4 regions of the Marinomonas posidonica IVIA-Po-181 genome follow, and region 3 is predicted to be linked to each of the others. Evidence: predicted binding sites of a transcription regulator. Region 3 holds the regulator's gene; each other region holds the start of a gene.

Region 1 (8,259 bases), 1.1 Mb from region 3:
CTAGCTCTTTGGGTTGTACTCGGTCAAAGGTTTGAGTGGCTATGTGTGCAACTTCTTGACTGGCTTGTTCAAGGTTTCTTTGACTTTGTTGTAAGCCTTGTTGGCCATATAAAAAAGGTGGATTTTGTATTTTCATGGGCGAACCTCTCTCTTTACATGCCATTTTAGCAACTTGATGTTAGGCTGTTAGTGAGATTTTTGTTCAATTTTGTGACGTATTGCAAGCGAGGTAGCGATGAAAAAACATTGGCAAGGCCTCTTTTTCTTAGTTGGCGGTTTGTTTGGAGGAGCCAACGCGAGTGATTTTGAGCACACTAAGGATCCAAATATAGAAAGTGTATTTTATCAGTCTATAGCGACTCAAACAGACTCGATGAATGTCGTGGCGCGTGTTGAGCGATTAAGCCATCTCTTTATGGGAGCGCCTTATGTCGGGGGAAATGCCGGTGAGGGAGTAGACGGTCAGTTTGATAAGGACCCACTGATACGCTTTGATGTCTTCGACTGCACCACCTACGTTGAGACGGTGCTGGCTGGAATACAGTCCATTTCAGCAAAAAGCTTTAAAGACAACTTAATTAAAATTCGTTATCAGGATGGTTTGGTCAATTTTGTCCAGCGCAACCATTTTCCCAGTTTGGATTGGTTGCCTAATAATCGGGAACTACTGCAAGACATTACGGATCGAGTTGCACAGGATCAATCCCAGCGAGCGATCACACAAATTGATAGAGCGGCTTGGTATCGTCACCTAAGTGCCAAAAGCATTGCTTGTAAGCAGGACTGTAAGCCGCTCCTAGAAAAATTGCACGAGACTGGTCAGCATTTTCAAATTGCCCAAGCCGACATTCCTTATGTTCCCTTAAGCGCACTATTTTTGGGGCCGAATAAACAGGTGAACCAAGCTTTATTAGATCGTATTCCATCGGGCAGTGTGATTAATATGGTTCGCCCTAACTGGGCGTTGAAGAAATGGATAGGCACTAACCTGAATGTGTCACATCAAGGGTTAGTATTAAGACAAGGTGGCCGCTTAATCCTTCGACATGCCAGTGTGACACATCAAAAGGTAGTGGATGAGGATTTTATCGATTACTTTGCTCAGTATGATGAATCCTCATCCTTGAAAGGCTTTAATCTTCAGTTGGTGCGCTTATAGATTTTTCGAATCGATTTTTTGCGTTTTAGGTCCGCGTTAAAGTGCTTTAAATGAAGTTCTAAGGCGTCACAAGAAATGGTGATTTCACGCACTGATAGATACAAAGAATACATCAGGCAAACTAAGCTAGCGGCGAAGATATAGCTGCCGATTTGCTGATATTCTACATAGATGGCTAGCATCGACATAACGCAAAGAAAGAAACTGATTACGCCGGCTTCTTGCATTCGACGAATGAGGTAAATGCGTTTTCTTAAGTTGACGATTTGCTCCGTGGTGTTGTCGTCCTCTTGCTTTGGATCAAATGTTCGAATAATAGAGGCTAATGTCACAAAACGGTTAGTATAAGCTAGTAATAAAAGGGAAACGGCGGGAAACAACATAGCGGGAGTCGTTAAGGTGATGATCATGGTCTTCCTTTTGAGGGCGTCATTCATTGAAAGTGTTAACCGGTTCTATTTTATCAGTTTTTCAAGAACAGTGTGATGGAATCTATTGTGTTTGGAGGTTGTGATGAAACTAGTGGTTGGGACATTATCAACTTGGTCTTTGCGGGCTTGGATATGCAGTCAGTTAGCGGGAGCTGAAGTTGAGTTACAGGGGATTGATCTGCAATCAGAAAGTGACAAAGCAGAGCTAAGAAAATTGTCTCCAACAGGGTTGGTACCAGCTCTGTTAATTGGAGACATAGTGGTGCATGACTCTTTGGCCATAACAGAATATTTTAATGATTTTTCAAATGGGTCTTTGTATCCACTGTCAGCTCTTGAGAAGGCGGTCGCGAGAAGCTTATGTGCTGAGCTGCATTCGGGCTTTGTAACCTTGCGTCAACAATGTCCATTTTCACTACAGCCTGTGACACCGTTAACTGAGATATCCAGTGATTTACGTCACGAACTAAACAGAGTAGATGAGATTTTTTGTCAGGCAAAAGGGCCTTTTATGTTCGATAGTCCTGGTGCCGTGGATGCTTTTTACGGCATTTTAGCCTATCGTCTTGCCGATTATCATCTGCCCCTGTCAGATAAGGCTAAACACTATCAACAAGCGTTATTAGCTTGGCCATTGTTGCAGCAAGCGATTGCGTTACGTTACTGACGGTTTCTTTGTGTCCCACATTTTGATGCGAGGTTGGTTTGCAACTAGATCGTGTAAAGTCCTATTTATTGTCCAAGCCTGAAGCGGTGGAAGTGTATCCTTTTGATAATCGTACGGCTGTGTTCAAAGTACAGGGAAAAATGTTTGCTCTACTGACTCGCTATCAAGCAAAAGGTTTGTTGAATCTGAAGTGTCAGCCGGATCATGCCATTGAGCTGAGGGATGTGTTTGAAGAGGTGATTCCTGCTTATCATATGAATAAGCGACATTGGAATTCTGTGATGTATGAAGGAAGTTTGCCAGATGGGGAAATTGAGTGTTTGATTGATCACTCCTATGCTCTGGTTGTTAAAGGCATGAAAAAATCTATAAAAGAAGGATTGGTGTTACGACATGGCGAAATGGCCGTCTATGGGAGCGATATCCAAGAGCGCTAAGTGCTCTAAAGAGAGCATGTTAGATATAAAAAACGCCAACAAGAAGGACACCTTGTTGGCGTGATCGATTTCCTAGAGGCTAAAGTTTAAAGGCCGACATGACCTGCTGTGTTTGTTCTGATGTTTGAGCCAGGGATTCACTCGTTTGGTTGTTCTGCTGAACTTGCAAACTTGCCTGCGCAGATAATTCAACCACTTTTTCATTTAACTCATTGAGCCTTTGTACTACATCACTTTGCAAGGTAACGCTTTGAAGTACCGAATTACTGGCATGATTAATACCTTCAGCTGAGCTGGCAATGTCTTCTAGATATTGCGCCGTCACGCTCATTTCTTGAGTGGTTTTTTGTGATTGTTGATGACTCTCTGTGATTTTGCTTTCAGCTTCTTTCGCACCACTTTGTAGTTTATTAATCATAGCTTGAATTTCATCCGTTGATGCTTGGGTTCGACTGGCTAAGCCACGGACTTCATCGGCTACCACGGCAAACCCTCGACCTTGTTCACCGGCTCTGGCCGCCTCAATTGCCGCATTTAACGCCAGAAGGTTGGTTTGCTCGGCAATTTCACTGATGACATCCAGCACGCTGCCAATGGTCTGAGACTGTTCAGCAAGTTGAATAACCGTGTTTAATCCAGATTCTAATTCACTGGATAACTTATCCAAAGAATCAACGGTTTGTTGAATAGAATGCTGACCCGTACGGGTTTTTTCAACCGTCACCTTAGCAGAATCTAAGGTCGTTTGTGTGCTTTCAATGACCTCGGTTTTGAAGCTATCAACTTCCGTAATGGCTTGCGTCATTTCAGTGAATTTGCCTTCTCGTTCTTGGCTAATTTCTCGGGTTTTTGCTGACGCTGTTTTCAGTTCTTGACTTTTTGACTCCACCTCTTGATTGAGAGACACCGCTTTATTCAGCGTATCACTCAGCCTTTGCACAAAGGTATTGTATGAAACCGCTATCTTGGTTAATAGATCGTTTCCAGACTCAGGAAGACGGGCCGTCAAATCCCCAGAACCTTGTGAAATGTTTGTCAAAGCCGTTTGAATTTGACGGATTGGGGTGATAATGGATTTAAGAATGATAGTGGAAATAAGCAGTGCTAAAAGAATAATAGCGGTACCGATGCCGCCCAATTTTATGATTTCTTGTTTGAACTGCTGATTGACATCATCTAAGTAGATTCCTGAGCCCACAATCCAACCCCATGGAGCGAATCCTTGAACATATGAAATTTTTTCAACGGGCTGCTCACTGCCAGGTTTTGGCCAAAGATAATCAACAAACCCTGCTTGTTGTGCTTTTACCACTTTGACAAATTCTGAAAAAAGTTTTTTACCGTTAGGGTCTTCAAGGTTTGCTAAGTCTTTTCCGTCCAAACTAGGCTTAACAGAATGCATGACTATTACCGCATTGTAGTCATTGATCCAGAAGTATTCTGTGCCAGCGTATCGAATGCCTTTTATGGTTTCCATGGCATATCGTTGAGCTTCGTCTCGGCTGAGTTCTCCTGATTCTTCGAGTGCTTGAAAGTGAGTTAAAACGCCTGTTGCCGTTTCAACAACATGTTTTGTTTGCGCGTATTTTTCATTGAGTAGTGTCGTTTTGTTTTCACTTAGAGAAAGTGAAATCACTAAAATCAAACCGATAGAAAAAAAGACCAGCAGGCTGATTAACCTGTGCTTAATGGGGATATTGCGTAAGGTATTTATCATAAGGGTATCCTATCCTCTTGAGAGTCTGCGTGACGTTTATTCTTGTATAAAGTTGGTCTTTCTTTTTGCTTACAAGTTGTATCCTTTTTCTTTGAACAATTCAATGGTGCCATTTAACTGTCATTTCTATGTAACTTTTTGTCTATAGATTATTTGTTAACTTCTCTTAAGCAGGGGAGGTTAGAAACAACATTTATGGGAAGGTTGTTTTCTAAGATCTCAAACAGCGGGTTAGAGCGTCACTTCAATGAGTTTAAAAGTGGGCGTTGTGGCCTATTTCGCCAGTAATAAATCACTATTGATAGGGCAGTATTATGACAATTAAACAGAAACAGGATTTGAGTTTTGATGAGCTAGATGAGTTAGTACGTCCAGCTCCTGAAGTTGTTGAATTCGAAGAAGTGGCGAATAAAATGGTTTCTCGTCGTGGTTTTTTAAGCGGTGGTGCGGCAGTTGGTGCCAGTGCATTTGTGATGGGGTCTACTTTGGGCGCAGCGAATGCCATGGCAGCACATCATCAGCCATCACGTCTGGCATTTGATATGGTAAAAGCCACCACGGCTGACACCATTACTTTGCCTAAAGGCTACTCATGGCAAGTTGTGGCGTCTTGGGGTGACCCGCTTTGGTCGAAAGGAATTCCTTTAGACACCACTACAGGCGGTACAGGCGCTTCTCAGGAGATGGCATTCGGTGACAACAACGATGGTTTGGCATTCTTTAATCGCAACGGTGTATTTGTATTGGCTGTCAATAATGAATACGTGAATCCTAAGACATTGAATGCAAATCGTGAAGATGGCAAAACTGTCACAGCGGATGATGTGCGCAAAAGTAAAGCGGCGCATGGTGTGTCTGTCATGGAGATTGCCAAATACGACGGCAAATGGAGCATCATTAAAGACTCTAAATTCAATCGTCGTATTACCGCGGATACTGAAATGGATATTACCGGACCAGCTCGTGGCCATGAGTTGTTGAGAACCTCTGCAGACCCTCGTGGTGTAGTGGCGAAAGGAACTTGGAATAACTGTGGACAAGGTAAAACCCCATGGGGCACTTACTTAACCTGTGAAGAAAACTTTAACGGCTACTTTGCGTCTTCAGATGACAGTTACCAACTTCCTGAAGAGCTTAAACGTTACGGTGTTAGTATGTCAGAGGGACGTTATAAGTGGGAAATGGCTGATGATCGTTTTGATCTGTCAAAAGAGCCTAATGAACCAAATCGCTTTGGTTATGTGGTTGAAATTGATCCTATGGACCCTACTTCTCGCCCTAAAAAGCGTACAGCATTGGGGCGTTTTAAGCATGAAAATGCGGAAGTAACGGTCGCTGCTAATGGTCATGTTGTTGTGTATCTTGGTGACGATGAGCGTGGTGAATTTCTTTATCGCTTTGTATCAAAAGGCAAATATCAAGTGGGTGCCGATAATTCAGATTTACTTGCCGAAGGCACCTTGTACGTTGCGAAATTCCATGAGAATAATCGTGGCGAATGGTTGCCTTTGACGCCAGCAACAACGGGTATGACGGAAGCAGACATTGCCATTCATACACGCATAGCAGCATCGAAAGTGGGTGCAACTACTATGGATCGTCCTGAGTGGGTGGCTGCGAACCCTAATAAAGTGGAAGCATACTGCTGTCTTACCAATAATAAAAACCGTGGTGTGAAGCCTAATGCCGGTGGCGATGCAACGCCTGCTGGAGGCCCGAATCCAAGAGTTAAAAATAAGTTTGGTCAAATCGTACGTTGGGAGCCAAGCAACGAAGATCATACCGCGAACGATTTCAAATGGGATTTGTTCGTGATGGCAGGTAATCCAGCGGTCTTTGATGATGCTTATGCAGGCTCTGCTAACGTCAATAAAGACAATATGTTTAATTCACCCGATGGTTTGAAGTTTGATCGTAATGGCTTGTTGTGGATTCAGACCGACGGTAATTATTCAAATGAAGGGGATTTCGCGGGACAAGGTAACAACCAGATGTTGGTTGGTGACACTGAAACCGGTGAAATCAAACGCTTTATGGTGGGACCGACTAAGTGTGAAGTGACTGGCTCAGCATGGAGTTCAGACTATTCCACTATGTTTGTCAGCATTCAACACCCGGGCGGCACTTGGCCAACAGGTTCAACGCCGCTTTCCAGTGTGATTGCCATCACTCGTGAAGATGGACGTGCAATCGTTTAATCGATTTTAGCAATAAAAAAGCCAGAGCATATGCTCTGGCTTTTTTATTTGTACTGTATTGAGAGGGGGAGGAGATGCTTTCGTTATGATTCATATCATGATATTGGTAGATAAGAATTTAGGGTAATATAATTTTAAATTATACTTTGATCGCTTTGGCTAAGATTACTTTTGTCAGACAAATACATGGGCTTTCCACCAAGTTAGGCCAGTTTTACTGGGAATGTTTTTACTTACTAAACTTTGCTTTTGGCTGGGTTCGGCGTTGTGTCGGACGTAATAATGGATGATAAAAACCAAGAAGGTATCAATGAGCCTTGTATTTTCTAAGTCTTTAATTGTTAAGCAGGCTCTGTTGACATTAGTGTTGGCGGTTGTTTTAAGCTTAATCAGTAATGCGATTCAAATGTACGATGGTATCAAGCATCAACGAAAGATCATCGATCAAGATTTTAATGAATTGATTGCCGTTGTTGAGCAGCCCTTAGCTGCCGCGGTGTTTCGATTAGATCGTGCTTTCGCACAGCAGCAAATTAATAGCTTGTTGTTGAGTCCGTCCATTGCGAGCGTCAAGGTTACTGATGAAATTGGTCACATTTTCATTGAAGGTAAAGCTGAGAAACGTGCATTTCGATCTTCTGTTGCGCTTGCGGACTTAATGTTCTCCAATCTAAATACCTTTCAACGATCTCTGACGATTGAGCAGCCGACCTTCAATGCTGGGATTTTAACGGTCGTACCGGAAAAACGTTATCTGATGGATAGGTTGCTGGATACGCATATTCCACTGCTGGTTTATAATTTGCTCAAAGACATTTTATTGGCTTGCCTCATTTCTCTGATTTTTTATTATTTAGTGACGTATCCCTTGATGCGTTTTACCCGTTCTCTCACACATATTGGTCAGCATCAAAAACAGCCATTGCCTGATGCCTTTTATCAGCGTCACAAGTCCGATGAGTTGGGGCATTTGCATACGACCTTTACTCAGTTATGGACGCATTTGAATTCCGCCCTAAGTGATTTGGAGCGCAGTAATAGTCATACCAAAGCCATGATAGAACATGCCGCTGATGGCATTTTATTATTGGATGTTAATCAACAAATTCGCATGGCCAATAGTGCCGCGAAAACCATGTTGAAACTGGAGCAAAATGATGTGACATCAGTTTCACTTGCTCGTTTTCATGATCCGCTTCACTGGCCTGAATTTGTTAACTTGGTCGATACTTTGTCGTTAAATTCCCCGCAAACCGTCGAAACGCTTTACCAAGTGCAAGGTCGTCAATTTCCCGTTGAAATTCGCTTAGTAAAATACGATGTTCAAGATCAAGTGGAAACGCTGATGTTGATCCGTAATGTGTCAGAACGGAAAGAAGCCGAAGCTCATATCCACCATCTGGCTTACTATGATCCCATAACGGATTTACCGAATCGTCAATATTTGACAGACAGACTCACTGAACGATTAAAACTAACTGCGATGCAAAATAGTTACTCAGCGGTTGTGTTTATGGATTTGGATCGATTTAAGGTCATTAATGATTCTTTGGGTCACAACGTGGGGGATCAATTACTACGATGTGTGTCAAAACAATTGGCTGGGTTGGTGTCTTCTGAGGTGGTGTTTGCTCGCATGGGCGGGGACGA
Region 2 (8,259 bases), 1.1 Mb from region 3:
CCTTCGATTCTCCTCAACAAGGCTGTGTAGTACTTCTACCATCTGATCGGACGTCTGATTCATTTTAGGTACGAGCGTCATAATCTCAGAGGCATCTTGCTTCATCACTGCATCCGTGACCTGAGCTTGTAATCCGTAATATGCTTTTTCAAATTGCAAAAAACGTTCAAATAACTGGCGCTCACTCGCGACTTCAATGTGGGGTTCATAAGCTTGCTGATATTGCGCCACTTTCTGCTTAATTGTCTGCAAAGTCGCTAGGATTACTTTTTGACTCTGCTCACTGTCTTCATTTAATAAGCGCAATGTAAAAATCTGCACCGTCATTAAATTACTGCCCATATGCCCAAGATTTGAAATAGCTGGGAGTATATTGTCATCAACTGTCACTAAGTCAGAACGGATGTCTTGCATTGTTTTAATGGCAACGCCTCCGAGAAAAATCAACAACAACAAAATCACTGAGAATGCCGCAAATAGGCGTGATCTAATATTCATTTTCCTTAACATTTTTTTACCCTTCATTCATATTAATAATAGTTTCTTAAGTAATAAATTAACTCGTCGCTAAGCCACCAGAAAGGGCTACACGACAAGAGTGAAACAGCGAGTCAGTCATCGTATAGACTCAAGAACAGTGCTGAAAATCATCTTAATAAGACAAAAAAAGTACTTTTCTGTGCTTAAGAATTGGAGATTCTGACCTTCATTCACAGCTCGAATTCAATTGGAAATAAAGATAGAGAATAGAAGAAACCTTGCACAACTCGATAACCAATCTCTGTTAGCAAGGACAACTGACTTTCCGTCTCCACGCCTTCAGCGACAGGTTGAACATCAAGCTCTTGTACAATGTTCAAAATAATATGACTCAAATAAATCGCCATTTGATTGGGAAGTTCATGCTCAAAGCAACAGTCTAGTGTTGAATGATCTATGGGAAATTTTAGCAATTTCTTAAGATTAGAATGCTCACGCCAAAAAACATCTAACGATTTTTCACCCCATAAGATAGGGCTAGGCTAGGCTAGGCTATCATCGACATTTACGTTTGACAGTGATGAAAAGCCATTGGTTGTTTCGACCATAAATTGATCAAATGGACATCTGGGTCTATTAAAATTATTTTTATATCATTAGTAACATTAGAAATTAAAAAACTTATTGGGAATAGCTTAAATAAAATGTATTGACTTGATAGGCTATTTCCTAGCCAACACATTAATTATAAATAATATTTATAATATAACGGCCGTTCTTATTCTGATATAAACGAATAAACTTTCGTAATATTAACATTTTTCCGAATAGGCACAGCCAAAACTATTGAGAATCATTCCGCTAAGATTTCAAATTTGTAAAGCATATTATACAGTACGTTAATTTAAAGTTGCTATGCAAGCGACAACTTTTTAACAAACAAATCCAATCAAAATACCGGACTATGCAACCATCAAAGACACCCTCTATCGAGTTTTGAACATCTTACCTGTTCAAAATTAGAGCAAAGTATTCTTTGCCTTCTTTGAAAAAACATTCTGTTTTTAAAGTAACCAAAAGCAATCTCCAAAAATATGATAATCTTTTTAGAACAATTAGTTAGATAGAATAATCTGAGCAAGAGTAGAACATGAAAAGAACGTATTGCTATACAGTCCAATTTCCCCCATCCAAACCTTGTTCTCCAATCGTCTCTTTCCGCGAGCATTTTTTTGCTTGTCACGTTGAAGACAATGATATTTGGAGGTCATTATTTGTCATATAGACAAAATCACGCCCATATATTGCCTATTTGTCAAATCAAGTCATACAAATTGCCTTATAGGTTTTGTCGTACTAGTAAGTCAAAAAGGATAATCTCGTCATGAAGATAGGACAGGTTATCAAAACCTTGCGCTTACAGCGCAAGATGACACAAGAACAAATTGCACTGGAAGCTGATATGGCCACCAGCAATGTGTCTCGCATTGAGAAAGGGCTAAGACAACCTTCGCAAAAGGTCCTATGGAAATTAGCTGAGGCATTGAATACCTCGCCTGCTATTATTTATGCTGCTAGTGAGCAGCCTGATGGCAATATCTTAGATTTCTTAGAAAAAATTAAATATGAAGAGATAAATGCGTCTTATATTAAGAAAAATAAAAAAATGAGCGAGTCCATTATTAGCAAAGATGCTCAACTCATATTAAAACTCTACAGTGAACTCTCTCCAAAGAATAAATTTTTATTATTAGAACAACTCAAAACCCTCCATAAATGGCAAGAGAAACCACATCAAGCCAATTAAGAGGAACACACTTCTGGCGCCACGTACTCCAGTTTCAATAACTCAAAGTAATTTTGCCCTAATGCAATATTACGAAACGCTTCATCACTCAAAAATTGATGAATGTGTCCCGTCACTTCAAGCTCTTCTTTATATACGGAAAAACGGTTATTGCGAAAGGCAACAAAGTCCGAACCTGGTAAGATACGCTTTGAATATTGATCAAAGAAGGCCACATACTTTGCTTGATTGCCCCTCTTGCTGAAATAATAATCATTCAAAATACGCCATGAAGTGTCCAACATCAAATTAGAGTGCTTGTCTAACATAGCTGACAATATGGCAATATGATGATCCGCTTTCATATTGGTCAACTCATACGACATTCCCATGTGCGCCCAAATAATTTTATTATTCGGGTATAAAGACAACACCTGCTCCATTAACGGTACATATAGCGTTGGAGCACGGTTGTTGCCTAAATCAGAATGTATGGTGATTGGATAGTCTCGCTTTTCCAACTCACTCATAAAATCAGCCCACTGCCGAATATCCTGAGGTGTCGCTGGCTCATGACGGTTATTAAACTGGGCTTGCTTGACCAGATTAACCTCTCCCATCCAACGAAACATATCTGGGTACTCTTTTTCATAGAGCGCCATAATAGCTAGGGTGGATTCTGGGTTGGCTAAATCCGTAAAGGTCATTGATAAGATTAAATGCAAATCTTCTGGTGCGTGTTCCAACATATTGGCTGCATTAACAAAATCATTTCGAGTGGTGGGAGAAACTGGCGTACCAGGGCATTTCAAATAATTAGAGCAGGTTGAATTAGCAGGTAACATTTGCCCAATTCCGTACACATTTGCAAAACGAACACTGGTTTGTCGGAGAAAATCATTCACCTGTTGAAAGGATATAGCGCGACCATCAAATGGTCGATAATGAAGATGGCTATCGACGACAGCCGTATAAGGTTCCGTTGTTCGGTCATAACACGATGCACCAGACTTAAAAGACGTTAATGAGCGTGCTTCACTTTCAGGATCATTAGCACACCCTATCAATAAGGAACAAAGTGCAATTGTGACCATAAAAGGATGACAAGCCATAAGAATGAAACCTCTTTGTTAAAACAAATACTTTGACGCTTACTCATCTAACACGTTATTTTTAAGGTGTTTTTGCTCGTCTATTAATAGGAATGACCTTACCATGTCCACGCCACACTATCATCATTTACAACAATACTTCAGCGACCTGATCACCAGCCAGCAACTGGTCTCTGGAAGTAAGTTGCCATCTGAAAGAGAAATTGGCGAACAATTTAAGTTCACACGGGTCACTATTCGACAAGCCCTCAAAAACCTCGAAGCCGAAGGCCTTATCTATCGTCAAAATAGACGCGGCTGGTTTGTTTCACCAGCAGCGGTGATATATCACCCAGCCAGCCATTTAAGCTTTAATTTATACGTAACTGAACAAGGCTTTTCCCCTAGTACTGAGAAACTAGCGCAACAAATTGAACCCGCTAACGAACGTATTGCACAGTTAATGAACATTCCTGTTGGAAACCCTGTCCTCTATTTGCATCGTCGTCGTTATATTGACCAACGCCCTGTACTGATCGAAAAAATGTACATCAACCAAAATTTATTACCTGGTATAGAAGAGGAAGACTTAACGGAGTCATTGAGCCAGATCCTTAAGCGTAAATATCAACAAGAATATCGAGACATGGACCTTTCCTTTAAATCCACTTCTCTTCCAGCCCACGCCGCCAATGACCTAGGCATAGCAGCCGGTCAACCAGGATTACAGATTGAACGCATAAATTACACTAGTGCGAAGCAAGTCCTTGAGGTCGATTATGAGTTTTGGCGTCATGATGCTGTGACCATTAATATTGCCATTCGAGACTAATTCTTCCACCACAATCATACTGATCCACCCAGTTATCTCCCTGCTAAATCAATCATTGACCCTGTCGATCATTTCAACTTTTTAAAAGAATCGTCACATCAATGACATATTTGGCTGCTATTTTGCATTACACAATCTGGTATATACCAGTTGATTAACCTGATGCATGGAGATGAGAAATGACACATAAGACCCTACTTAAACGTCTGGCTGTTTTAGCAGGCATCACCACGGTTTCAATGGCAGCACACGCCGCTAAAACAGAACTTACCGTCTACACTGCGATTGAAGCGGAAGATCTCAAAAAATATGCTGCTCGTTTTAACGAAGAACATCCTGAAATCAAAATCAATTGGGTTCGAGACTCTACTGGCATTGTGACAGCCAAATTGTTAGCCGAAAAAGACAATCCACAAGCCGATGTAGTGTGGGGGTTAGCTGCCACCAGTTTAATGCTGCTAAAGGGCGAAGGCATGTTGCAAACTTATCAGCCGATGGGCTCTGAAAAACTGTCGCCGAAATTCAAAGACATGAGCGACAACCCTGTTTGGACTGGCATGGACGCTTGGATGGCCGCTGTCTGTTACAACACAGTAGAAGCGAAAAAATTAGGCTTACCAAAACCGACTTCTTGGGCCGATTTAACCAAGCCGGTTTATCAAGGTCACATCATCATGCCAAACCCAAATTCATCCGGCACAGGCTTCCTAGACGTTAGCAGCTGGCTGCAAATTTTTGGCGAAAAAGAGGGCTGGACTTACATGGACGGCTTACATCAAAACGTGAGCCGCTATACTCACTCTGGTTCTAAGCCTTGTAAATTGGCTGCTGCAGGGGAAATTCCAATTGGCATCTCATTCGCCTTCCGTGCCGCGAAATCGAAAAAAATGGGTGCTCCACTCGACATTGTCTTCCCAACGGAAGGGTTAGGTTGGGACATGGAAGCAACAGCCATTATCAAAGGTACTGACAAGCTAAAAGCAGCCAAAACCTTGGTTGACTGGACAGCATCACAAAAAGCCAATGAAATGTATAACGAAGGCTACGCGGTTGTCGCCATGCCAGGTGTAGCCAAACCCGTAGATTACTTTCCGGCCAACGCCGAATCTCTGATGATTAACAACAATTTCGAATGGTCTGCAGATAATCGCAGCCAAATCCTTGCAGAATGGCAAAAACGCTACGATGGCAAAAGCGATCCAAAATAATACCTTGCTGTGGGAATAGGGACGCCCTATTCCCACTTTTCTTAGAAATGAACAGACTCATTCTACATTAGCCGATCGTCAGTCTGTTTTGTCATATCCGCTTACTCTAATTTGCATTATGAGCTTAAGGGATGATGACAAAACATACTCTTATTCAAGGAGAGGATTTTATGTCCAACCAAGCCTACCTAGAACTACAAAACATCCACCAAATGTTTGGCGCACATCAAGCTTTAAAAGACGTTTCACTTAACATTCAAGAAGGCGAGTTTGTCTGCTTTCTAGGCCCATCAGGTTGCGGCAAAACCAGTTTATTACGGATCATTGCTGGGTTAGACATGCCGACTTCAGGCAAGCTTTTTCAGGCGGGCGAAAACATTACACAAACCCCAATCAAACATAGGGATTTTGGCATTGTATTTCAATCTTATGCCCTGTTCCCCAATCTGACTGTCGCAGACAACATTGCATACGGCTTGGTTTCAAAACATTTTAGTCAAAGCGATAAACGCGCTCGTGTTAGCGACCTGTTAGCCACCGTTGGGCTGTCTGGCAGTGAAACCAAGTACCCAGCGCAATTGTCTGGTGGCCAGCAACAAAGGGTGGCCTTAGCACGAGCCTTAGCCACGTCACCTGGTTTGCTGCTATTAGACGAGCCACTTTCTGCGTTGGATGCCCGTGTAAGAGCGCACCTCCGCCAAGAGATAAAACAGCTACAAGAAAAGCTCGGCGTCACAACAATAATGGTTACGCATGATCAAGAAGAAGCTTTAACTATGGCCGATAAAATCGTCGTCATGAACCAAGGCGTTATTGAACAAATCGGCACCCCACAAGAAGTATATGCACACCCAAACACCCCGTTTGTTGCGGAATTCGTGGGCGAAATGAACTTCATTCAAGCCAAAAACAGTGGCGATGGTTTAATGCAATCAGGCACACTTATGTTGCAGTGCCAGCCCAATAGCGGAACGAATTTTGGAGAAAACGTTAAACTTGCAATTCGCCCTGAGGACATTCGTTTTAATGGTCATGAGGATGACAAGAACAGCCTCAATGCCCAAGTACTTCATTTGGAGTTTCTTGGCTCTCGGGTTCGTTCCTTATTACAAATCGACAATCATGAAACGCCTCTCATTGCGGACATCTCAATGAATGAAATGTCGGGCTTGAATTTAAGCCAAGGTCAATCTGTACGCTGCCAATTGCCAGCTGATCGTTTGCATATTTTTGGAGGCCAAGCATGAGTCAATCTAGCCTCGCTACCGCGGACCAAGCTCAAGTCAAAATATCTCAGAGCCGAGAATCAAAATGGCTTAGCCAGCGTAGTTTAGATGAATGGTCACTCGGCGCTGTGCTCATGATTGGGGTCTTAGCACTCTTCGTGTGTGTTGTATTGCCAATCTACACCCTGCTGTCTAAAAGTATTGAAAACAAAGCGGGAGACTTTATTGGGTTAGCGAATTTCAGCCATTTTTTCGCCACTCCTAGCCTTTATAACGCCATAAACAACTCATTGTTGATCGCTTTCTTATCAACGTTTATTGTCACCACCCTGTCCTTTTTAACCGCTTATGGCATCAGTCGAACACGCATTCCATTGAAAGGTCTCTTTCGCACCGTTCTCGTGTTGCCCATATTGGCACCATCACTTCTGCCGGCCATCAGTTTGGTCTACCTCTTTGGCAACCAAGGTATCATCAAAGAATTGCTCATGGGCGAAAGCATCTATGGCCCCATAGGAATTATCATTGGCTCCTGCTTTTGGACTTTTCCTCATGCTTTGATGATCATGCTAACGGCCTTGGCCAACACTGACGCACGCCTTTACGAATCCGCAGAAGTACTGGGCGCGTCCCCCATGCGTACCTTTTTCACCGTGACATTACCGGCCGCCAAATACGGCATCATCAGTGTAGCCTTTGTCGTCTTCACATTGGTTATTACGGATTTTGGGGTGCCCAAGGTCATTGGTGGCCAATTCAATGTACTGGCAACAGACATATACAAACAGGTCATTGGTCAGCAAAACTTTGAAATGGGGGCCACGGTTAGCGTTATCTTACTCCTGCCAGCCATTCTTACCTTTATCACAGATCGTTGGTTACAACGTCGACAGTCTGCTTTATTGACATCAAAAGCGGTTCCTTGGACTGCGCCAAAGCGCCCTTGGTTAGACCGCACTTTTTTCACTCTGATGCTGTTGGTTTCAGTGGTGATTATCGGCATTATATTGATGGCGGTTTATGCCTCACTGGTTACCTTTTGGCCCTATAATCTCAGTTTATCCTTTAAGAACTATAACTTTGACTTAATGGACGGCGGCGGCTGGGACTCCTATTGGAACTCCATTCAAATGGCTACCTTTACCGCTCTCATTGGCACGGTTTTTATCTTCTTCCAGTCCTATTTAGTCGCAAAACTAAAAGGCTTCCAATTACTAAAATGGTGCTTTCACCTGTTTGCTATCTTGCCTTTAGCCGTGCCCGGATTAGTACTTGGTTTAGCCTATATTTTCTTCTTCAATGCGCCCAACAATCCACTTAATGGCATCTATGGCACCATGACCATTTTGGTTGTTTGTACTATTAGCCACTTTTATACCGTATGTCACCTGACCGCAACCACGGCTTTAAAGCAGATTGATGCAGAGTTCGAGTCCGTATCAGCTTCGTTAAAAGTGCCACAAATCAAAACTTTCTGGCGCGTCACCTTGCCGGTATGTATGCCAGCGGTGTTAGACATTGCCAGCTATTTATTTGTCAATGCCATGACCACAGTGTCGGCAGTGGTCTTTCTCTATTCTTATCATACAAGTTTGGCTTCTGTGGCCGTGTTAAACATGGATGACGCTGGGGACAT
Region 3 (8,259 bases):
GTAATGATTCCTCTGTTCTTGCCTGAAGGTATGAACTTCAACAAGTTATTACGAGTTCTGATCGGTATTACCTTGTTCTCAGCAGCCTATATGGCCGAAGTTATTCGTGGTGGCTTACAAGCTATCCCGAAAGGTCAATATGAAGCCGCTGATGCGATGGGATTAACTTACTGGCAGTCGATGATCTTGGTCATCTTGCCGCAAGCATTAAAATTAGTCATTCCAGGAATCGTCAACACATTCATTGGTTTATTTAAAGACACCACACTGGTTTACATTGTGGGAATGTTTGATCTACTCGGTCGTATCCAAGCCGCAACTCATGATGCTAACTGGCTCGGAATGACCATTGAAGGATATGCCTTTGCCGGTTTTATTTATTGGGCTGCATGTTTTGGCATGTCTCGCTACAGTATGAGAATCGAGCGTAAATTAGAAACTGGGCACAAGCGAAATTAGTTAAGAATTTGAGGTCTTTATAATGACAAATACCAATATGGCCCGTGCCCAACTAGCGCAGGGCGAAGAAGCAATTATCGAGTTTAATGATGTTAATAAATGGTACGGTGACTTTCACGTACTAAAAAACATCAACTTCAGCATAAAGAAAGGCGAGCGTATCGTTGTTTGTGGGCCTTCTGGTTCAGGCAAGTCCACCATGACACGTTGCATAAACCGCTTGGAAGAACACCAGAAAGGTACGATTCTAGTCGATGGCGTCGAAATGAACGACAACTTGAAGAACATCGAAGCGATCCGTAAGGACGTTGGTATGGTGTTCCAACACTTCAATTTGTTCCCGCATTTGAGCATTCTAGAGAACCTAACCTTGGCACCAATCTGGGTTCGTAAAATGCCGAAGAAACAAGCCGAAGAAATGGCCATGCATTACTTGGAACGTGTGAAAATCGCTAACCAAGCCTTAAAGTATCCAGGCCAGCTTTCTGGTGGTCAGCAACAACGTGTAGCGATTGCACGTGGCTTGTGCATGCAACCACGTATCATGTTGTTTGATGAACCCACTTCAGCACTTGATCCAGAAATGATCAAAGAAGTATTGGACGTTATGGTTCAGTTAGCAGAAGAAGGCATGACCATGGTTTGTGTTACTCACGAAATGGGCTTCGCGAAAACCGTTGCTGACCGAGTGGTATTCATGGACGCGGGTGAAATTGTTGAAGCCAACAAACCAAACGAGTTCTTTGACAATCCACAGCATGATCGTACTCAGATGTTCTTAAGCCAGATTTTGAATCACTGATTCGATATTTGTCTTTAAAATCTGTTATATTTGAAAAGCCCCTGTAATAGGGGCTTTTTTAGTTTATTAATTCTTGTTCTAACAGAGAAAAATATGGAAATATCAGCCGAACAACAGCCCTATAAGCGACTGCGAGTGGTACACCTAGCAGACCATACAGGCCGTTTGCAGGTAATTTTTCCTGAACAACATATGTTAGACATTGCCGCGGTTTCTCGAATTACCAAGCGACGCTTCGAACCCATCACTAACTTCAATAGTGAGGGTGACCCACTGATCAAACCCAATAGTGTGTCGAGCATCATAGAATCCAGCCTATTAGCCGAACCTAAAGTACTGATCCGATTAAAGTCGGACGGCCCGTATCATGACATCAGCTCAGATGAATTGAAAACCATGTTTAGCGGTCCGTTAAATCGCTTCGAAGACATTTCTCTAGACATCGACAAGATCAAACGACCAACCGATAACCATGAAAATGATGAAGAACAAATACTAGAAGCTCTTGGCCGTTTTCAATCGATTCGCCTCAAACAACGTCTTGAAGAAACATTAGAAATTCCGCCGTTACCCGCCTCTTCACATCGTATTATTCGTTTGTCTGCGGATCAAACCGCTGGCACGGATGAATTGTGCGAGGTGATTGCACTGGACCCAAGTTTAGCGGCGCAGGTTATCAGTTGGGCTTCCTCTCCTTATTATGGCGCTCCTGGAACGATTGAGTCAGTCGAAGACGCCATCATTCGAGTGTTGGGGTTTGATATGGTGATGAACCTAGCATTGGGCTTATCTATGGGTAATGCCTTCCACGCACCCGACAATGGCCCAAGACATTATGAAAATTTTTGGCTGGATTCGGTTTCCAATGCCGTATTAATGGAAACCTTAGTAAAAGCCATGCCCAATGAAAAACGTCCTAAACTTGGCCATGCTTATCTTTCCGGACTTTTGCAAAACTTCGGTTATTTGGCCATCAGTAGCATTTTACCACCACATTTCTCAATCTTATCTCGATATTATGAAGCCAATGCTCACTTACCCAGCGAACTGATCGAAATGCAAATCCTACATTTCACCAAAGAGCAGCTAGGTTCTTGGCTATTACGTTATTGGAGCTTACCAGACAACATTTGGACAGCCATTCGCTACAGTAAAAAGCCACACTATTATGGTGAGCATGCTACTTTAGCCAAACTTCTCTATGTTTCTCACCAACTTCGTAATGGCTTGGATATAGATCTCTCGGTATTGGTCGAAGTGGGCTTAGACATAGAACAGGCTGAGGCTTGCCGAGAACAGATGTACCAGTCTTCTCATGAGTTGCATAAAATGGTCTCCCTTATCAATACAATGAATGCCTAACACGTTATGACTCGTCTTAACGCGCTTGTTACCAAGCAATTTGACTACCGTTGGCAACCCGCTCATTGTGTTAGTAAAACCAAAGTACCTAAATATTTATGGCATTGGCTGACCACAGATAAGTCATTAACCAGTAAATTACAGTGCATTGGCCAACTCAGTGTTGAGGTGATTGAGGATAAGTGGGGCACGGCCAGCCTCCGAGAAAGGTGCAAGCTCAAATTAAAGCCAAGAGAAGCAGTACGCGTCCGAACAGTCCTATTAAAGTTGGATGGACAAACCGTCATCTACGCTCGATCCATTATTCCCGCCCGCTCATTACTCGGACACTGGCGTCAAGTACCTCATTTAAAGAACAAACCATTAGGCGGTTACCTTTTCCAGCATCGCACCCTCACCCGCAGCCCGATTGAAATCACGGAATTACCTGCGGCTATGTTCCCAGATCAACCTCATTGTGTTTGGGCAAGACGCTCCGTATTTCATCAATACGGTGCTGGGATCTTGGTAAATGAAGCGATCTTTGACACAATCTCTCATTTCAAATCGCCCTTTGGATTGCTATGAACAAGCTAAAAGATTACGCCGAACTCACCCGCTTTAATCGCCCGATCGGATCATTACTCTTAATGTGGCCTACCTTATGGGCTCTTTGGCTCGCGGCGGATGGTCAGCCGGACTGGTCTCTGTTGGTGATTTTCGTCTTAGGGGTATTTAGCATGCGATCAGCAGGCTGCGTAATCAATGATTATGCGGATCGAAAAGTGGATGGCCATGTTGATCGAACAAAGAACCGCCCGCTTCCCTCTGGTCGAGTATCAGAGAAAGAAGCCCTAGCTCTGTTTGCTGGCTTATCCATGCTCAGCTTCTTTTTGGTGTTATTAACGGACCTGCAAACCATATTACTGTCATTCGTCGGTTTGGGGTTAGCGGCTCTGTACCCATTTATGAAACGCTATACCCATCTGCCTCAACTTTTTCTCGGTCTTGCCTTTTCTTGGGCCATTCCTATGGCTTACAGTGCTCAAGGGGGCAGTTTAAGCGACCCGATTCTATGGATGCTGTTTCTCGCAAATTGCTTCTGGACCATCGCTTATGACACTTACTATGCAATGACAGACCGACCTGACGACTTAAAAGTCGGCATCAAATCTACCGCTATCCTTTTCGGTCAGTCCGACCTCATGGTCATTGTGTGTTTACAAGCTTTAACCTTATCCCTTTTGACATGGATCGGCTTCTTCGCCACACTAGGCTGGCCCTATTTTCTGGCTTTGTCTATTTGTATCTGGTTGTTTTATAAGCAATACCAACAAGCGAAGGACAGAGACAGGCAAGCTTGTTTTCGCTCTTTTCTCGAAAATAACCGCATTGGCTGCTGTGTCTTTATCGGTTTAGTTATCAGCTATTTTGCTTAATATGTGGCAAACTTATGACAGTTTAACTAAATTGTCATAATTGCTCGCTTTAATAAAAACCGTTCCTGAGATGAGGGTAGATCCTGTGACCGGTAAAAAAGTTTTAATTATTGATGATGAATCTTCCATTCGCGAGATGATTGCGATTGCCTTAGAGATGGCTGGCTATGAGTACATGGAAGCCGAAAATATTCAGCAAGCTCACGAAATTATCGTGGACCATCGACCAGATTTGATCTTGGTTGATTGGATGATGCCTGGTGGTAGTGGTATCGAGTTAACTCGCCGCATCAAGAAAGACAGCACGACAGCCGAAATTCCGGTTATCATGCTGACGGCCAAAAGCGAAGAAGACAACAAAATTCAAGGCTTAGAAGTCGGGGCGGATGACTACATCACCAAACCTTTTTCGCCGCGCGAACTCGTTGCTCGTCTCAAAGCGGTATTACGCCGAGCCACACCACAAGGCATAGATGAACCAATCGAAGTGGAAGGCCTCACTCTGGACCCAATTAGCCAACGAGTCACCATTGGTGCCCGTCCGCTAGACATGGGACCAACAGAATATCGTTTACTCAAGTTTTTAATGACTCACCAAGAACGAGCCTATTCAAGAGCACAGCTGTTGGATCAAGTATGGGGAGGCAATGTGTATGTCGAAGAACGTACCGTTGATGTACACATTCGTCGTCTGCGCAAGGCCATTGGCGACACTCATGACTTCTTGATTCAAACCGTGCGAGGCACAGGCTACCGTTTCTCAGCAAAAAGGTCAGTATGAAAACCATTTGGCGGAACACCATCCTTTCTTGGTTAGCAGGTTTTGCTGCCTGTGCCGTGATTGGCTATATTCTTGGTCATTTTTTGGGTGTTCTGCTGCTGTATACCTTAGGGACCTTGTACTGGCAGTTATACCAACTTTATCAATTCCATAACTGGCTACGTCATTCAGGACGTGCCGCTCCACCAGAATCGAGTGGTATCTGGGGAGAAGTCTTTGATGCTGTATACCGCCTGCAAAAGAAGCAGAGAAAATCCAAACGTCGTATGCGACAAGCTTTAACTCGGATTGAAAGCTCCACCAGTGCGCTCAAAGAAGGCGTGATTATGGCGGATAACCAAGGTAACCTCGAATGGTGGAACAACTCAGCGGCTCATTTCTTGGGTTTAATGCGACCTGTTGACCGTGGGCAGGTCATTACTAACATCGTTCGTAGTCCAGAATTCTTCCGCTATTTTACGCAAAAGCGTTTTGGTGAACCTCTGGTCATTAAGTCTCCAGCAAAAGACGGTGTCTATTTAGAAGTTCAAACCACCTTATATGATAAAAACGATCACCTCATCTTCGTTCGTGATGTGACTCGTCTACACCTATTAGAACAGATGCGTAAAGACTTTGTTGCCAATGCCTCCCATGAGCTTAAAACGCCTCTAACGGTGATTAAAGGCTATGTTGAAACCTTAGACATGTTTAAAGACAACCTGCCCAAAAGCATGCAAAAAGGCATAGTAAACATGGCTGAGCAATCTGTCCGGATGGAACAGCTCATCGAAGATTTGTTGCTGTTATCCCGCCTTGAGAGCGATGACAAGCGCGAAGAAAATCAATGGCATCGTGTATCGGACATCGTAGAGTCGATTCTGAAAACCACCACAGCCATCATGACCGACCAACACAAGTTGGCCACTTATATATCAGAAGACGCCAGAATTTATGGCTCTTATAAAGAGTTATACAGTGCTTTTTCCAACTTAATTGTGAATGCCGTCAAGTATTCACCTGACGGCGGTGAAATCAATATTAAGTGGGAATCCAGTGAACTGAATGGCATTTTTTCAGTAAAAGATCAGGGGTTGGGCATTGATCCAAGACACGTCCCTCGACTCACTGAGCGTTTTTTCCGTGTTGATAAAGGACGAGGTTCAAAAACGGGGGGCACTGGCTTAGGACTTGCCATCGTTAAACACGTTCTCTTGCATCACGAAGCCAAGCTACAGATTCGCAGCCTGCCTGGCACTGGCAGTACCTTCTCGTGTCACTTTCCTGCCAGTCGAGTGCGCAAAGACGCCGTCAGTCAATCCACCAGCACCCTCACCGAATAAAAAAAGGCGCAACAACTATGTTGAGCGCCTTCTTTAAAGTGATGCCTTTTATAACAGGACACGGAATCACAAAACGTCAGCTATAGAGAGTCAAACAAGCTCTTGATGAAGGCTTCTTTTTCCGCGTCTTGATCAATTAAACGCAAGCCTACCGTTAAAAACGTCGAATCATGTTTCTTTTCTGTCGTCGCCACAGATTGCACATAATAATTCAGGCGATTTATGGTGTTTTTATGTTCTAAATCCAACACCGCTTGCCCTAACACCTGTGGTACTACGTCATCACTCTTAATCAGCATAGAGGCTTCTTGCTTACTGAATTGAATCACCATGCAACGAAACTGCTTGTTTTCAAAACGCACTAAGGTTGGAATTTTAACGTCCTTAACACTGACTTCCGGTTCACTAGGATTCACTATCTTAGGTGTTTGCGCCGCTTTAGCCGCGCCGCTTCCTCCCCCCATCAAAACATCGATGGAGGCCGCCGCAATTCCCTGTGGCGAACCACTCGCTGCTCTGGGTTTTTGCGCCGTCAGTTTGCCCGCCAACTTGTGTTTCTTGGCCGCACCTAACACCTTATTAACCAGCTGTTCACCCGAAAAAGGTTTACCCAAATAATCCGTGACGCCAGCTTGTACGGCTTCTACCACATGGTCTTTGTCGCCCCGACTGGTAATCATTACAAAGGGGACATCGTCTTTTTGATACTTGGGCTGCTCGCGGCACCATTTTAACAACTCAACGCCTGTCATTTCAGGCATTTCCCAATCGCATAGCACCATATCAAACTGAACTTTGTTCATTAATTGCTGAGCCTTACGGCCATTTACAGCGTCTTCAATCTCAACGGCTGGAAACTGCTTACGTAATGTTCTGCGAATTAAATCTCGTGTGAACGAGGCATCGTCCACGACTAATATTTTAAGCGACATTATTTCATTCCATTATGAGAGTTTAACAACGCAGAGAAATCTCCATTCTCTACCCTAAAGATGGATACCCATAATAAAGTCGCTGCCACTACAGCTATTGGCATCACAAACAAATTAAACAGTGGAATGGTCAAAGACACCATCACTATGCCACCAAACGTCCAACACAATAGTGGCTGAGTCCTAAGGGCCATTCGCATCTCGTAAAACGACACCTTGTTATTATCAAAAGCATAGTCCATATATTGCAGAGCCAGCATCCAAGCGGAAAACAATAACAGCAAAAATGGTGCAATAACATTAACTAATGGGATGAAAGACAGCACCAGAAGAAGTAAGAAACGCGGTACAAAATACAGCACCTTTTGCATTTCCCGTTGCAAACTACGACCAATCACCGCCAAAATCACACTGGCGCTTAAGCTTTCATCAAACACTTTTCCTGTGGTCTTTTCTTCTACTTTTTCCGCTAAAAAAGCCATAAATGGGGCCGCTAATATATTGACTCCTATCGAAAAACTATAGAACAGCAATACCGCGATAATCGCCCCAAAAATTAAGTCTATCAGCCAGCTAATAAAAGACATCCAATCCGGCAAATACCCCATTACCCAATTGAGTATGTCTTGAAAATAACTAAATGCCACCATGTAAATAAGCCCAATCAACAAAAAATTGGCTAATAACGGCGCCAAAATAAACAGCCTTAATTCTTTTGAAGCAATCAATGGCAAGGCCTTCAAAAAAGCACCCGCTGCTTTAAATGGTTGTGTAATCACAATAAATTAAACCCTATCAATCTTTCCTAACAAATCCGTTTGAGAATATCACGAGGCCCTTCACGTCTCCACATTTACTAGACGTATAAGGCAATACGGAATTTCGATTGTGCCCTTTTGTTAATTCATGAACTATGGAAGCTTCAGGGCGAATCTGAATCGTGCAATTCAAGCGCCTCACAATAACAGAGCACATCAAACAGCTCACCAACAAAGGGAACGATATGACTATCTCAAAAACGCTCATCGCCAGTGCCGTATTAACCGCCTCTATTAGCGCATTCCAAGTACAGGCCGCAGACGTACCTGCAGGTGTTGTCTTAGCAGACAAACAAGAATTGGTTCGTGGTGGTGGTTCAGAGCCTGCCACACTTGACCCACAGAAAATTGAAGGCACACCAGGC
Region 4 (8,259 bases), 870 kb from region 3:
CGTGCCAATACAGCAGGTTGACAGCACTTTGTATTGGCACGATTAAGTGGTACTTTTGTTATTCGTTCACCAACCAAACCTGAAAGGTTTTCTTCGTTCCATCGTCAGCCTTGTTGTACCACAACATCATCATTTCCAACTGTATATTTGACACATTGGCTTGGTATTGATCATCCGCAATCCAAATTCGCATGGCTTTTCGCGTCGCGGTATCAGATTTGTTGTACCAGAATTTCATCATCTCTAACGCTGGATCCGTCTCCATACGAACGGGGGCGGCACCCGGCCCCTTGCTCGCATCGTAAGCACTATTATTAAGTTGCTTCACTTCAACCAGATAATCACGCAAATTTTGCAAACCTGACTTTTCTTTCAACAACCTTTTTTGGTAGCTCACATCACGACCACTGGCTTCATCATGAAGCGTAAAAGTTGGCTCATCGGCATATTTTTCGGCTTGTCGAACCGATGATATATAAGGCGCTTTGAGCTGTAAGTAGGCACCTTGAGCCACTTCGACATCCATCACTATAGGCTCTGATTGAAACACTTCCGAATCGCCACCAGTGCGCAAAATTTTATTAAAACGCAACACAATTTGATGTTGTCCTGGTGTTAACGACACTTCAAAATCGTTACCAAACTGCTTTGCAGACTGTTGATCCACATACATTATTTCGAACCATTTAGGCACTTCTAAGGTTTCACCGTACGCCGACAAGGTGGTAAAAGTCGACATGATAAAACTTATGTAGGCTAGCCATTTTTTCTTCAGCATTTTCATTCCTTAGAGCGTAATTTCCAACAACGCTACCACACTCTAGCATTGACTCTCACATAGACTTCGTAAAACCTCTAAAGATTCGATTTTAAGCCTAATTTCATGCAATATCAGGCCTCTTGGCTTTTCCGTTCCATCCGTTAACAAATCACCTAAAGACACGCTCCTTCAGTCAGGTATGATGAGATAAATAATAGAGACTAGCCAAGACTAAAGCTCCCAATGCCAGACTTAAGCCAAACGAAGCTAAACCACAAACTGACCCTAAGAATCATCGAAATGACCTTGGTTACCTTGGTATTTTCGCTGTTAGCTCGTCCTATCTTGGCAGAGTTACACCCATATTATTTCTGGATTGCTATCTTTGATATCATAATCACAAGCAGCTTATATCTCGTAGTACGATCTAATAAATGGCCTAAATGGCACATTTCTCTGTCACTTATTTCTTCTCTGATTATTATTTTACCTATGCTGTCGATATCTGGCGGTGTTAACAGTCAAGTTGCCTTCTTCCTGCCTTTATACCCTATAGTAGGCGCTTTAATAGGGGGACGACTTGAATCACGCTTAATGAGTCTGTTCTTAATTGTCGCCGTTCTTTTCGCCACCATTTTTAATCATTCCATTATCAATGTGTCAGGAGAGTATTACGCCGATAATACTTCTTATCTAAGAGGGTTTTGGTTAATCCTCGCGATTATGTTCAGTGCCATTTTTGGGCAGTTCTTCCTCAACCGCTACACCGAACTAACAAAAAAATTAACAGCAGAAAATTTGCAAGACCCGCTCACAGAATTGCTCAATCGTCGAGGTTTGAACTTGCATTTTTCCCTGGAATTAGAACAAGCAAAAGAAACAAAATCGCCATTTTGCCTGATGCTAATTGATATCGATTACTTCAAAAAAATCAACGATCAATATGGACACGATGTAGGAGATACTTGTCTTATCGAGGTCGCAGATCGACTGAATAAAGGTATCCAATCACATCATTATTTAGCACGTTTTGGAGGTGAAGAATTCATCATCGTCTTACCCAACACCCATCTACTGGAAGCGGAAAAAATTGCCGAACAACTAAGACAGACGATCGAAGACAGTCACTTTAGCCATTTAAAATTACCAATAACCATTACCTTAGGCATTGCAAGGCTACACGGGGAAAGAGACAACGCTTTAAAAATCATTAAGCGGGCTGATAAAGCACTGTATCGAGGCAAAGAAAAAGGTCGTAACCGTATTGAATTAGAAAACTAAGACCTCTCTCAAGAAAACATCGCTTGGGAAGGTAGAGCACATCAAACTAACCTAATCCCTGCGTCCCATACAAATACTGTTAATAATGCTTTCAAGATCTTCGAATAAAAACGGTTTGCTTAAAAAAGCATTCATCCCTGACTGTAAACATTTACGCTTTATGTCTTCCTCAACATGAGCGGTCAAGGCGACGATTGGGGTTTCAGCTAATTGCTGGTCTGCTTCAATCTGACGAATCGCTCGAGTTGCCAAAAAGCCATCCATTTCAGGCATATTACAATCCATGAAAATAACGTCATATACCTGCGCCTGTCGAAATCGCTCTTTAGCAATCAAACCATTTTCGGCTAAATCAACACGGCACCCTAATTTCAGCAAAAACTGTTCACAGACGATTTGGTTCACCTTATTATCTTCGACCAATAAAATACGCAATGATTGAGTGGTTTCAGGGGAATTTTCAGATGTTTGACTAAGATGATCTATTCGCTCCACACGGTCACTTTCGGTCCGTTCAAAAGGTAAAGCGACAGTAAAAACAGTCCCCCTCCCAACTTCGCTCTGCAAAGATATCTGCCCGCCCAATAGTGCCACAATGCGCTGAGTAATACTCAAACCGAGACCGGTTCCGCGAATGTTAGGATTAAATTGATTAACTTGGTAAAACTGGTCAAAGATTCGCTGTTGATCTTCTGGAGCAATACCAATTCCTGTGTCCTTCACCGCAAAAGACACAATGTATTCATTCGCTTCCTCTCGTGTTTTCTCACCGCTCACTTGGATGGCAATCTCTCCTTCATGAGTAAATTTAAAGGCATTACCAACCAAGTTATAAAGAATTTGATGGAGGCGATGAGGGTCACCTAAAACAGACTCTGGTACATTATTAAAATGACAGTAGAGCTGTATGCCCTTCTTTTCAGACTGAGTGGACAACAGTTGAACCACATCATTAACAACATCCTGTGGACTAAAGGGTATTTTTTCCAAGCTCAACTGTTGAGCATTAATTTTTGAGTAGTCTAAGATGTTGTTAATAATATGCATCAAAGTGCTACCCGCATTATTAATGACGCTTACTTGTTGTCGTTGTTGATCACTCAAATCTCCCATTGAAAGCAGTTGTGCCATCCCCAGCACGCCGTTCAAAGGTGTGCGTATTTCATGGGTCATCGCCGCGAGAAAATCTGCTTTAGCTTGACCGGCTACTTCAGCCGCTTCTTTTGCTGCCGACAACTCTTCTGCTTGTTCTGACAGTTTCAAATTATCATTGAGTGCTTGCCAGTAACTAACATTAAGCTGTTTCCCTGTCAGATAAATAAAAAAACCGTAACCAATGATCAGCCCCATAACAATCCAGTTACCTGGCCCTTCTAAAAATGCCGCCGCCGCAAATGCAAAAGGCAGCCCAATAAGCAAACAATAATTGCGCAGCATCTTATGGGATAAAGCCAATATGGTTACCCCACCAATACTAATACCCGCTGCCGACATCACATTTACGGTTACCGATATATCAATCAGAGGGTTAACATAAAACAACCATGCGGAGCCACTCACCCACACAATAGCAGAAGCATTATAAACAAACGCGTAACGTGAAAAGTAAGCAGGAATCTGAAGCGTTTTACTGGCAAAAACCTGATAGTAGAGATAAAAGCGAGCAGCTTGCAATAGGATAAAACAAACAGAAAAAGCGCTTATCACGGCCAAATGCTCACGAGCCGTCGCAGAACTAAATACCGCGGCCCAAAATGCCAACAAATAAAATAAGCCGCCATATCGAGAGCGTCGAGCCAAATCCTTTAGGCTAATTTCACTGACTTGTTTATCACCAAGAGTGTAACGTGACTTCATTAAGACCTTTCTCAGATGGATTGAGGGTAAATATAGTCATCATAGAGATTAAGTTCATTTTGTAACCATAACACCGAAAAAAGACCAAAATACATAATCTCAACAATATAAAACAATCCACTACAGCTTTCCCTTAACCATTAACACTGAGCTTTGATGATAAAGATCAAAACGATGAGACATAGATTCAATAAACAACAAACCTCAAGCCTTAGGGAAGATGTGAACAAGTCCACTGACTACGGAGCTCCTCGGCAACCGCTCCTGCGTTGCCCTACTACACCACATCCTTGTGGTTATGCATTGCTCTAATCCTCTACATCCATGTAGGGGTCAGCTTGTGAATAAGTTTCTTTTATTCAAGGCTCGTTTCACCGTTCAATATTGAACATATTGGCAAGAAGCTTAAAAAAGAATAAGGGGAGCTTAGACCACGCCCTTCGGGTCTTTCTTAGCACAAGAACGCCAAAACATAAGAGCATAAAAAAAGAGCGCTAAAGCGCTCTTTGAAATTCATTCTTTTTCAAACTCAGTATTACTCAGATAGTAAATCCGTTTTGATAATGTACAACTGATTCGAATCAACGGTCGTGTCATTCAAATATTTTTGCTCAAGCTTACCTTTCGTTGACCAAGTCGCAAAATCATCGTCATTCAATACCCCTAAATGATGATCATCGATTATCCACAGACCTTCCATTTTATCATGTGGATACGCCACTTCTTTAACCATGTCGACCACCAATACTTTACTTACAGGTTTAATGCCTTTTTCCGCTAATGCCGCCCAGCCTTGTTGCTGAGCGTATTGCTCTAAGGTCAAGCCATCAATCAACAAACCGTGACTTCCATCTCGCGTTATCGAACCCGACAAAGCCACACTTGATAAAGGCGTTGCTGTGTTTAAATCAATGCGATAAACCTGCTTTTGAGCCTTTGGATTGGCTTTTTTAGGGCCGCCTAGCAAGAAACTACCATCCCGCTCAATGACTAAAAATTGACTCTCGGTTAGAGCTGCGATTTCAGAGTTTGAGTTTTGATTCTTCTCCTGACGATACAAGTATTGCTCTGTCTTACCCGTCTGTAGATTCACCGTCACAATGCGTGTTAGATCGCCCTTTTGAGCTGCTTTATCAGGGTTCCGCATGGTAGATTGCATAATCCCAACCAGAGTTTGCTCATCTGGGCTGATTGCTAACCCTTCCATGCCTCGGTTGGCACGGCGATGCTGGAAGACAGTAGGAAGGTAAAACGTGTTACGTGAATCCGCTTGGAATGCATTGATACGACCAATTTCAACACCACTAGCATCATAATGAACCATATGCGGTCCATACTCATCACTGACCCAGAAAGTGCCGTCTTTTAACGCCACCAAACCTTCCCCGTCCAAACCATAATCATCTAGTTTAATCGGATTACTTTGCCCGTTATAAGCTTTTGAATCGTCCATTAATACTGGCTGACCATTCGCGTGGTAAGGCGTTTCACCTGTGCCGCCGAGGGCCGAGGTATTGGGTAAACCTGAAATCAATTGACCATCAGGACGCTTCAATAAAATGCTTTCAAGCAGAGTAATTTGACCGCTTTCCGACACCTCAAATAAGCCAATACGAGGAGTGTAAGAAGCCACAGGGAAAGTTTTTCCTTTACCGTAATCCCCTGTGTAATTAGCATTTGGGCCGCGGTCCGTTAGAGCATAAAACTGATTACGAATGCTTGGGTGAGCTGTCATGGCCGAGCCAAACCCTCCATTACGAACTTCAAAGGGTTGGCCTGTTTTCCCATCCAGCAGATCTGCTCTTAAAACGTCATAAGGCAAAGATGCACCCTGTTTAGGAAAATTTTCTGCAAACTCAATACCTGACGCTGATGAGCTGGAATGACTCATGCAACCAGTTAGAACAAGCGTTGAAATCAAACCAGCCAACCACACTTTACTTGTCATTACGCGCCCCTTTGTTTGTTTTTTAACCGTCCAAACAGCATAAGAGAGCGTGATGACGCTTTCATGACATGACTTAAGGAAGGTACAAACAAGTCCACTGGCGACGGCAACGAGCTCCTCGGCAACCGCTCCTCGGCAACCGCTCCTACGCTGCCCTATACACCACCTCCTTGTGGTTATGCGTTGCTCTAATCCCCTACATCCTTGTAGGGGTCAGCGTGTGAATATTTCTTTATTATTCGAGGTGAGTTTCGCCGTTCAATATTGAACATATTGGCAAGCAGCTTAACAAAGAATAAAAAAGGGCCTAGCAGGGGAATGACTAGGCCCTTTTAATTAAAACCACGACGTAATTACATAACCTTTGGTCTTTAAACCGCCGCGAATTGATTCATCGTATTGTCTTTACCAGATGCTTTTAGTGCATTGTCACCAGAGAAATACTCTTTATGATCATCACCAATATTGGAACCAGACATGTCTTGGTGCTTAACACAGGCAAGACCTTCACGAATCTCTTTACGTTGTACTTCTTTTACATAACCCAACATGCCCTGATCACCAAAGTAATCTTTCGCCAAATTATCCGTCGACAACGCAGCAGTATGGTAGGTAGGCAAGGTAATCAAGTGGTGGAAAATCCCTGCTTGAGCCGCTGCATCGCGCTGGAAGTTACGAATGCGTTCGTCCGCCTCTATCGCTAGTGTGGTCGCATCGTATTCTTTTGACATTAGACGATCACGATCATATTCATTCACGTCTTTGCCCGCTTCCTGCCAAGCATCAAACACTTGCTGACGGAAATTTAACGTCCAGTTAAACGAAGGACTGTTGTTGTAAACCAGTTTCGCATTTGGCACCACTTCGCGGATACGATTAACCAAATTAGCAATTTGACCAATATGAGGTTTTTCTGTCTCAATCCACAACAGATCTGCACCATGTTGTAACGACGTAATGCAGTCCAGCACTACTCGATCCGCTCCCGTATCAGGCTTAAAGCGCACCAAACCATTCGCCAAACGAGTTGGTTTAATGCATGTTCCACCTTGCTTCAGCAACATGTCACCAGACTGCATCTGATCAAGAGATGTGACCTCTTCACCATCAATGAAGGCACTGTATTGCTCAGCCAAATCGCCCGCAGATTGTGATACAGGAATTTTTTGGGTTAAACCTGCACCCAATGAATCGGTACGTGCAACGATCACCCCATCCTCCACACCAAGTTCCAAGAAGGCATAGCGAACAGCATTAATTTTCGCTAAAAAGTCTTCATGAGGCACTGTCACTTTACCGTCTTGGTGACCACATTGTTTCGCATCAGATACTTGGTTTTCAATTTGAATACAGCAAGCCCCTGCTTCAATCATTTTCTTTGCTAACAAATACGTGGCTTCTTCATTGCCAAAACCCGCATCAATATCAGCGATAATCGGCACCACATGCGTTTCAAACTGATCAATACTTTCTTGTGCTGCTTGCTCACGCACTTGGTCACCCGCTTGACGGGCTTCATCAAGCTCTTTAAACAAATGTTGCATCTCTCGGGCATCAGCTTGTTTTAAGAAGGTATACAGCTCTTCGATTAAGGCTGGTACCGAAGTTTTTTCATGCATAGACTGATCTGGTAGAGGACCAAACTCAGAGCGCATGGCAGCCACCATCCAACCAGAAAGGTACAAGTAGCGACTGCGAGTAGTGCCAAAATGTTTCTTAATAGAAATCATTTTTTGTTGGCCGATAAAACCATGCCAGCAACCCAAAGATTGAGTGTAGTTTGCTTGGTCTTGATCATAACTTGCCATATCTTCACGCATGATTTTGGCTGTGTATTTGGCAATATCCAAACCCGTATTAAAACGGTTTTGTAATTGCATACGAGCCACGTATTCTGGATTCATACCCGCCCAAGTCGTGCCTTGTTGACCGATTAGCTGACTCGCTTGTTGCATTTTATTTTTATACGTTTGCATAGTATTTCTCGCTCTTTATGGTGTTAAAATGGGTTATTTATTGGTTAAATTCACGATTGCTTTACTTTTAGTCGGTAGGCATGAAGCAAAGGCTCGGTGTAGCCATTGGCCTGAATCACACCTTTGAATATCAAATCCTGTGCTGCCTTAAAGGCCTGACTATTTACCCCTTGTTCAGACATAGGACGATACCCAGGTGTCGCTTGGTTTTGTTCATCAACAATCTTGGCCATACGCTGCATAGATTCCTCAATTTGAGCTTTGCTACAAATACCGTGGAGTAACCAATTCGCCAGATGTTGACTAGAGATTCGCAGCGTTGCTCTGTCTTCCATCAAGCCTACGTTATTGATATCCGGTACTTTCGAGCAACCTACGCCAGCCTCGACCCAACGCACCACGTAACCCAATAAGCCCTGAATGTTATTGTCTACTTC

What was found. The regulator PhoB, encoded in region 3, activates phosphate uptake and scavenging genes when phosphate is short. The targets are predictions, from matches to a motif close to TGTCATANNNNTGTCANA.
Region 1: a site for PhoB is predicted at 4,530-4,547, ahead of MAR181_RS04780 (PhoX family protein). Genes of this name have one in related genera too.
Region 2: a site for PhoB is predicted at 4,281-4,298, ahead of MAR181_RS04720 (putative 2-aminoethylphosphonate ABC transporter substrate-binding protein). Genes of this name have one in related genera too.
Region 4: a site for PhoB is predicted at 5,898-5,915, ahead of MAR181_RS13640 (esterase-like activity of phytase family protein). Genes of this name have one in related genera too.

What each region holds. Positions count from the first base shown of each region.
Region 1 is NC_015559.1:1,016,569-1,024,827, forward strand. Features, by position in the region: gene MAR181_RS04750 (hypothetical protein) at 1-136, opposite strand, end outside; gene MAR181_RS04755 (N-acetylmuramoyl-L-alanine amidase-like domain-containing protein) at 236-1,159, shown strand; gene MAR181_RS04760 (DUF2721 domain-containing protein) at 1,141-1,569, opposite strand; gene MAR181_RS04765 (glutathione S-transferase N-terminal domain-containing protein) at 1,673-2,257, shown strand; gene MAR181_RS04770 (MmcQ/YjbR family DNA-binding protein) at 2,296-2,694, shown strand; gene MAR181_RS04775 (methyl-accepting chemotaxis protein) at 2,774-4,411, opposite strand; gene MAR181_RS04780 (PhoX family protein) at 4,726-6,609, shown strand; gene MAR181_RS04785 (putative bifunctional diguanylate cyclase/phosphodiesterase) at 6,920-8,259, shown strand, end outside.
Region 2 is NC_015559.1:1,006,563-1,014,821, reverse strand. Features, by position in the region: gene MAR181_RS04740 (methyl-accepting chemotaxis protein) at 1-498, opposite strand, end outside; gene MAR181_RS18220 (EAL domain-containing protein) at 711-1,013, opposite strand; gene MAR181_RS04735 (helix-turn-helix domain-containing protein) at 1,910-2,287, shown strand; gene MAR181_RS04730 (amidohydrolase family protein) at 2,284-3,378, opposite strand; gene MAR181_RS04725 (UTRA domain-containing protein) at 3,482-4,189, shown strand; gene MAR181_RS04720 (putative 2-aminoethylphosphonate ABC transporter substrate-binding protein) at 4,369-5,397, shown strand; gene MAR181_RS04715 (putative 2-aminoethylphosphonate ABC transporter ATP-binding protein) at 5,568-6,644, shown strand; gene MAR181_RS04710 (putative 2-aminoethylphosphonate ABC transporter permease subunit) at 6,641-8,259, shown strand, end outside.
Region 3 is NC_015559.1:3,826,519-3,834,777, forward strand. Features, by position in the region: gene MAR181_RS17660 (amino acid ABC transporter permease) at 1-459, shown strand, start outside; gene MAR181_RS17665 (amino acid ABC transporter ATP-binding protein) at 482-1,261, shown strand; gene MAR181_RS17670 (HDOD domain-containing protein) at 1,355-2,623, shown strand; gene MAR181_RS17675 (chorismate--pyruvate lyase family protein) at 2,630-3,190, shown strand; gene ubiA (4-hydroxybenzoate octaprenyltransferase) at 3,187-4,041, shown strand; gene phoB (phosphate regulon transcriptional regulator PhoB) at 4,127-4,822, shown strand; gene phoR (phosphate regulon sensor histidine kinase PhoR) at 4,819-6,144, shown strand; gene MAR181_RS17695 (response regulator) at 6,225-7,076, opposite strand; gene cysZ (sulfate transporter CysZ) at 7,076-7,855, opposite strand; gene MAR181_RS17705 (ABC transporter substrate-binding protein) at 8,080-8,259, shown strand, end outside.
Region 4 is NC_015559.1:2,958,378-2,966,636, forward strand. Features, by position in the region: gene MAR181_RS13625 (YccT family protein) at 59-778, opposite strand; gene MAR181_RS13630 (GGDEF domain-containing protein) at 1,004-2,041, shown strand; gene MAR181_RS13635 (ATP-binding protein) at 2,093-3,898, opposite strand; gene MAR181_RS13640 (esterase-like activity of phytase family protein) at 4,434-5,846, opposite strand; gene MAR181_RS13645 (isocitrate lyase) at 6,218-7,822, opposite strand; gene MAR181_RS13650 (malate synthase G) at 7,873-8,259, opposite strand, start outside.